Regions from separate parts of the Roseateles sp. AC306 genome, predicted to be linked through region 1. Evidence: predicted binding sites of a transcription regulator. Region 1 holds the regulator's gene; the other holds the start of a gene.
What was found. Region 1 encodes NrdR, which represses ribonucleotide reductase genes. Its sites were predicted from a motif close to CACNANATNTNGTG; they were not measured.
Positions count from the first base shown of each region.

Region 1 (3,385 bases):
CTCAGTCTTTGCGGGAGCCGCTTTCAGCCGTTCGCCTGGGCAGCCTTGGACGTCACGCCAGCCGTGAGCGCCTTGGATTTACCGCCTGACCTTCGGAAACACCGCCATGTTTGACCGCAACACCTCCACCCTCGCCCTGGTCGATCCCGAACTCTGGGCCGCCGTGCAGAACGAGACCCGCCGCCAGGAAGATCACATCGAGCTGATCGCCAGCGAAAACTACACCTCGCCTGCGGTGATGGAAGCCCAAGGCAGCCAGCTCACCAACAAGTACGCCGAGGGCTATCCGGGCAAGCGCTACTACGGCGGCTGCGAGTATGTCGACGTGGCCGAGCAACTGGCCATCGACCGCGTCAAGCAGTTGTTCGGCGCCGAGTTCGCCAACGTGCAGCCCAACTCCGGCTCGCAGGCCAACCAGGGCGTGTTCTTCGCGCTGCTGCAGCCTGGCGACACCATCATGGGCATGAGCCTGGCCGAGGGCGGCCATCTGACCCATGGCATGGCGCTGAACATGAGCGGCAAGTGGTTCAACGTCATCAGCTACGGCCTGGACGCCAACGAAGCCATCGACTACGACGCGATGGAAGCCCTGGCCCGCGAGAAGAAGCCCAAGCTCATCATTGCCGGCGCGTCGGCCTACTCGCTGCGTATCGACTTCGAGCGCTTCGGCAGGATCGCCAAGGAGATCGGCGCCTACTTCATGGTCGACATGGCCCACTACGCCGGCCTGATCGCCGCGGGCGTCTACCCGAATCCGCTGCCGCACGCCGACGTCGTCACGTCCACCACGCACAAGAGCCTGCGCGGCCCGCGCGGCGGCATCATCCTGACGAACGACGAGGCCGTCGCCAAGAAGATCAACTCGGCCATCTTCCCCGGCATCCAGGGCGGCCCCCTGATGCACGTCATCGCCGGCAAGGCCGTGGCCTTCAAGGAGGCGCTGACGCCCGAGTTCAAGGCCTACCAGGAGCAAGTCGTCAAGAACGCCAAGGTCCTGGCCGAGACGCTGATCGAGCGCGGCCTGCGCATCGTCTCCGGCGGCACGGAGAGCCACGTCATGCTGGTCGACCTGCGCCCCAAGAACCTGACGGGCAAGGAAGCTGAGGCCATCCTGGGCGCCGCCCACATGACCTGCAACAAGAACGGCATTCCCAACGACCCGCAGAAACCGATGGTCACGAGCGGCGTCCGACTGGGCACTCCTGCGATGACGACGCGCGGCTTCAAGGAAGAACAGGTTCGCCAGACGGCGCACCTGATAGCCGACGTGCTGGACAAGCCGCACGACGAGGCCAACCTGGCCGCCGTGCGCGAGAAGGTCGCCGCGCTGACGGCCGCCTTCCCGGTCTACCGCGGTTAGGTCCGACCGCCGTGCGCTGCCCTTTCTGCTCTCACACCGAAACCCAGGTCGCAGAGACCCGGGAATCGGACGAGGGCGACGTCGTCCGGCGCCGGCGCCGCTGCCTGTCCTGCGACAAGCGCTTCACGACGTATGAGCGGCCGGACATCGCCATGCCGTCGGTCGTCAAGAAGGACGGGCGGCGGGCCGATTTCGACCCATCAAAGCTGCGGGCCTCCATGCAACTGGCGCTGCGCAAGCGGCCGGTCAGCGTCGAGCAAATCGACGCTGCCATCAACCGCATCGAGGAAAAGCTGCTCGCCAGCGGCGCTCGTGAGCTTGCGTCCACGCGGCTGGGTGAGCTCGTCATGCGCGAGCTCAAGCGCATCGACAAGGTCGCCTATGTGCGCTTCGCGTCCGTCTATCGCAGCTTCGAGGACGTGGATGAGTTCCGTCAGTTGATCCGCGAGATTTGACTAGGGATTTCCCTATCCCTCTTCAGGGGGAGCGCGGGGGACGCCACCTGCCCTCCTCCCCCTCCGTCCCGCCCTAAGGGGGAAAGACGCGCGGTGCCCCGCTTCCTAGAGTTCGTTCATCGACAACGAACCGCAGGAAGCCACCATGAACCGCACCGCCAACCTCCTCCGCAATGCCCGCCGCACGAGCCTCGGTTTCACCCTCGTCGAGTTGTGTGTCTGCGTCAGCATCGGCGCAACCCTGGTCAGCCAGGCAGTACCCAGCCTGAGCAAGATGCGCCAGGAGCGCGCATTGCGCGCCACCTCCGAAGCCCTTGCCAGCGACTTGCGCTTTGCGCGCAGCGAAGCCGTCCGCATGGCAGAACCGGTCTATTTCCGCATCAGCGGCAAGGGCGCCCAGGCTTGCTACCTGCTGCACACTGGCGCCCGCAACGATTGCGACTGTGCCGGTGGCAAGGCCGTCTGCAAGGTGCCGGGCAGCGCCGTCATCAAGGCTGAATGGCTGACGGCCGGCAAGGCCATGCATCTGCGCAGCAATGCCGAGACGCTGGAGTTCCAGCACCGTCAAGGCCTGGTCACGCAGACCGGCAGCATCGAGACCTATCTGGACAACGGCACGGGCATCCGCCAAGTGGTTGCCATCACCGGCCGCGTTCGCAGCTGCTCGACCGGCGTCAAGCTCTCCGGCATGACGAAGTGCGCCTGATCCCCTGTTCGTGGTGGGCGGCGACCAGCGGTAGACGAGCGGCGACGAGCGGCGTTCCAGTAACCTTTCATCTGAACGTCACCACTGAAAATCGGACCGCTATGCGACTTTTGACACAACGCCACCTCAGGGGATTCACGCTCATGGAGCTGATGATCGCCGTCGTGGTGGCCGGCATCCTGGCTGCAGTGGCCTATCCCTCCCTCACCTCCATGCTCGCGCGTGGCCGCCGCGCAGATGCCATCGCCTTGATGACCGGCATCGTGCAGGCCCAGGAACGTTGGCGGTCCAACCGCAATGCCTACTCGGATTCATTTGGCGCTGACGGCCTGAAGATGAGTACGGGCTCCGGGGTTTCCAAGATCACGACGATCTCGAAGTATTACGACCTCAGCCTGACCGGTATCGGCGCGACGCCCAGCTTCATCTCCGGGTACATCGTCACCGCCACCCCTAAGGAGGGCAGTCCGCAGAACAAGGACAAGAACTGCCAGGTTCTGATCGTGTCCCTCGAAGGTTCGATGTTCAAGTACCTGTCTACCGATCTGAGTGGAACGGACACCACGGCAAATGCCAACTGCTGGAGTCGTTGACCATGCAACGCCTCCTTTTCCAAAAATTCCGCTCTGGGGTCACGTTGATCGAGTTGCTCATTGGGGTGGCTGTGGTCGGCGTGGTGCTTGCCGTGGCTATCCCGTCGTTGACCGGCGTGGTCGAACGGCGGCGCGTCGTTGCAGCAGCAGGGGAGATTGCCAGCTTTTTTGCCCAGGCGAGAGCGGAGTCCGCCGTCGTGGCGGACAAGATCAGTGTGCATCTCGAGGACGTGCCTTCAGATATCGGCGATTTCAGCTGCATTCGCATGAG
Region 1 covers NZ_CEEDEB010000001.1:759,019-762,403, reverse strand. The annotation lists ZMP/ZTP riboswitch at 1-48, shown strand, start outside; gene glyA (serine hydroxymethyltransferase) at 107-1,360, shown strand; gene nrdR (transcriptional regulator NrdR) at 1,372-1,815, shown strand; gene AC0IZJ_RS03200 (GspH/FimT family pseudopilin) at 1,961-2,521, shown strand; gene AC0IZJ_RS03195 (type IV pilin protein) at 2,623-3,114, shown strand; gene AC0IZJ_RS03190 (pilus assembly FimT family protein) at 3,117-3,385, shown strand, end outside.

Region 2 (3,385 bases), on a different contig from region 1:
GCCCATGATGCCCAGACCGACCGGCCGGTGGCGCAGGTTGGAGTCACGCGCCTTCTTGACGGCGTAGTAGTTGATGTCGATGACGTTGTCGAGCATGCGCATCGCCGTGCGCGTCGTCTTCTTCAGCTTGGCGTGGTCGATCTGGCCATCCTTGATGTGCTGGGCCAGGTTGACGGAGCCGAGGTTGCAGACGGCAATCTCGCTATCGTTGGTGTTCAGCGTGATCTCGGTGCACAGGTTGGACGAGTGCACGACGCCCACATGCTGCTGCGGGCTGCGCACATTGCACGCGTCCTTGAACGTGATCCAGGGATGGCCCGTCTCGAACAGCATCGACAGCATCTTGCGCCAGAGGTCCTTGGCGGGCATGCGCTTGAAGAGCTTGATCTCGCCGCGATCGGCCTTGGCTTCATAGGCCGTGTAGGCGACTTCGAAGGGCTTGCCGAACAGGTCGTGGAGGTCCGGGCATGTGGAGGGGCTGAACAGCGTCCAGTCGCCACCTTCGAGCACGCGGCGCATGAACAGGTCGGGAATCCAGTTCGCCGTGTTCATGTCGTGCGTGCGGCGGCGGTCGTCGCCGGTGTTCTTGCGCAGGTCCAGGAACTCTTCGATGTCCAGATGCCAGGTCTCAAGATACGCGCAGACGGCGCCCTTGCGCTTGCCGCCCTGGTTCACGGCGACGGCCGTGTCGTTGACGACCTTCAGGAAAGGCACGACGCCTTGCGACTTGCCGTTGGTGCCCTTGATGTGCGAGCCGAGCGCCCGCACCGGCGTCCAGTCGTTGCCCAAACCGCCGGCGAACTTGCTCAACAGCGCGTTCTCCTTCAGCGCCTCGTAAATGCCGTCCAGGTCGTCGGCCACCGTCGTCAGGTAGCAGCTCGACAGCTGCGAGCGGCGCGTGCCGGCGTTGAACAGCGTCGGCGTGCTGGACATGAAGTCGAAGCTGGACAGCACTTCATAGAACTCGATGGCGCGCGCTTCGCGGTCGATCTCGCCAAGCGCCAGGCCCATGGCCACGCGCATGAAGAAAGCCTGCGGCATCTCGATGCGCTCGTCGGCGATGTGCAGGAAGTAGCGGTCATACAACGTCTGCAGGCCGAGGTAGTCAAATTGCAGATCGCGTTCAGCCTTCAGCGCGGCACCCAGACGAGCCAGGTCGTACTGGCCCAGCTTCTCGTCCAGCAACTCGGCCTTGATGCCCTTCTTGATATAGCCAGGGAAGTACTCGGCGTAGCGCGTGGTCATCTCGCCGTGCAGCACTTCGCCGCCCAGGATCTCGCGGCGGATGGTGTGCAGCAGCAGCCGGGCCGTCGCGCGGCTGTAGCCGGGGTCCTTCTCGATCAGCGTGCGCGCAGCCAAGATGGCGGCCTTGTAGACCTCGTCGATGGCGACGCCGTCGTACAGGTTGCGCTGGGTCTCGGCCAGCACCGGGTCAGGCTTCACATCGGCGCCGAGGTTCTCGCAGGCCGAGGTGATCAGCGACTTCAGCTGGGCCAGATCCAGCGGGCGGCGCTCGCCACGGTCCACCACCATCAGCGCCGGCTCGGCGGCACGGCTGGCTTCACCTTGGGCGGCACGCTCCTGCGTGCGGCGTTCGCGGTAGAGCACGTAGGCGCGGGCCACCTCGTGGTTGCTGCTGCGCATCAGGCCAAGTTCGACCTGGTCCTGCACGTCTTCAATGTGGAAGGTGCCGCCGCTCGGGCGCGAGCGCAGCAGGGCGCGCACGACGTTCTGCGTCAGCTGCTCGACCGTCTCGCGCACGCTGGCCGACGCCGCGCCGCTGGTGCCGTGCACGGCCAGGAAGGCCTTCATGAGTGCGACTGCGATCTTGCTCGGTTCGAACGAGACCACGGCGCCGTTGCGGCGAATGATCTGGTAGGCCTGGTAGCTCGACGCCGTGGGGGCGATGAGGGCTTGCGCGTCGGATCCAAACGCAACCGGGGATACCGAGGAAAGCGCGGGAGTGGCGGTTGCCTGGCCCGTGACGGCTTCATGCAGCATGAGGGAATCCTTATCGAGAAAATCTGGAAATAGCGGGCAAATGCGCGGCAGCAACCCTTGGGAGGGCCGGCGCATATTGCGTTGCGTCAATGGGGGTATTTCGTCCCTGCCGGTCCATTGCCCGACCGGCATTCCGGCTGGGTCCACGGGTTCGTTGCTGCGGGCGGCGGGCCACGTCAAACAGCGAATCCGAGGGGAAGGTCATGGGTGCGACTGGGTTAGCAGGATATCACGAAGGGACACTATATCTATGGCTTGCGCCCCTCTCAACCACTACCCCTAGTGTCAAACCCTGGCCGCGATTTCACTGGACAAACGCCCTATGCGCGCCGTTGCCCGATCACATCGGGGGTGCTTGCGCTAGGCCCGCATGAGCACTGGGCTGGCGGGCCGAACCTGCCCGCAAAGCCGCGCCGATGCTGGGGTTTCACGCGGCGCCGCGCACATCGCGAAGGATTCAAGCAGGGCAAATCCCGAGGTGTCACGAAGCGTATGAGTTCGCGGGCCGAGCGCCGGGCCGCTCCCAAGCCGGCCCGCCTGGCGATGTGCGCGGCTCAATGCCGCAAGCATCGCCGTCCCCTCGGGGGACCGACCAGGCTTGTCGGCGTTCAGCCGGCGCAAGACTGGGCGAGGGGCTAGTTATCCCCGGCTGAGATCGCCAACCGAGCCATGCGGTACCGGATCTGCCGCAGCGACAAGCCCAGGCTGGCCGCAGCCGCCGTACGGTTGAAGCGGTGCAGTTCCAGCGCGCGCAGCAGGATGGCTCGCTCGACCTCGTCGAGATAGCGCGCCAGGTCGCTGGGCAACTGCTCGGGCAGCGACAGCCCTTCGGCCACCGGCGCGCCAGCGATGGGCGTCGCCAGCGCCGCAAACTGCGACTCGCTGCGGTCCTCATCCAGCAGCGTGTCGGGCAGGCCGAGGTCGCCAGCGTCGATCCACTCGCCGCCGGCCAGGGCCAGCGCGCGGTGCAACAGGTTCTCCAGCTCGCGCACATTGCCGGGGAAGGCATAGCGGGACAGGGTCTGCAGCGCGTCGCTGGTGAGCCGAGGCGTGGGCGACACGCCCGCATCCTGGGCGATGCGGGCCAGCACGCGGGCACCGATCAGGGCCAGGTCCTCCAGCCGCTCACGCAAGGGCGGTACGCGGATCTGGATGACGTTGAGGCGATAGAACAAGTCCTGGCGGAAGCGGCCGGCGGCCACTTCCGCACCCAGGTCCTTGTGCGTCGCGCTGAGGATGCGCACGTTGATCGCCGTCTCGGCCGTCGCGCCGACCGGGCGCACCGAGCGCTCCTGGATGACACGCAGCAGCTTGCTCTGCATGGCCAGCGGCAGGTCGCCGATCTCGTCGAGGAAAAGCGTGCCGCCATCCGCCGCCTGGAAGA
Region 2 covers NZ_CEEDEB010000020.1:22,881-26,265, reverse strand. The annotation lists gene AC0IZJ_RS25730 (ribonucleoside-diphosphate reductase subunit alpha) at 1-2,001, opposite strand, end outside; gene AC0IZJ_RS25725 (sigma-54-dependent transcriptional regulator) at 2,637-3,385, opposite strand, start outside.
Region 2: the regulator NrdR is predicted to act here: its motif matches at 2,242-2,255, upstream of AC0IZJ_RS25730 (ribonucleoside-diphosphate reductase subunit alpha).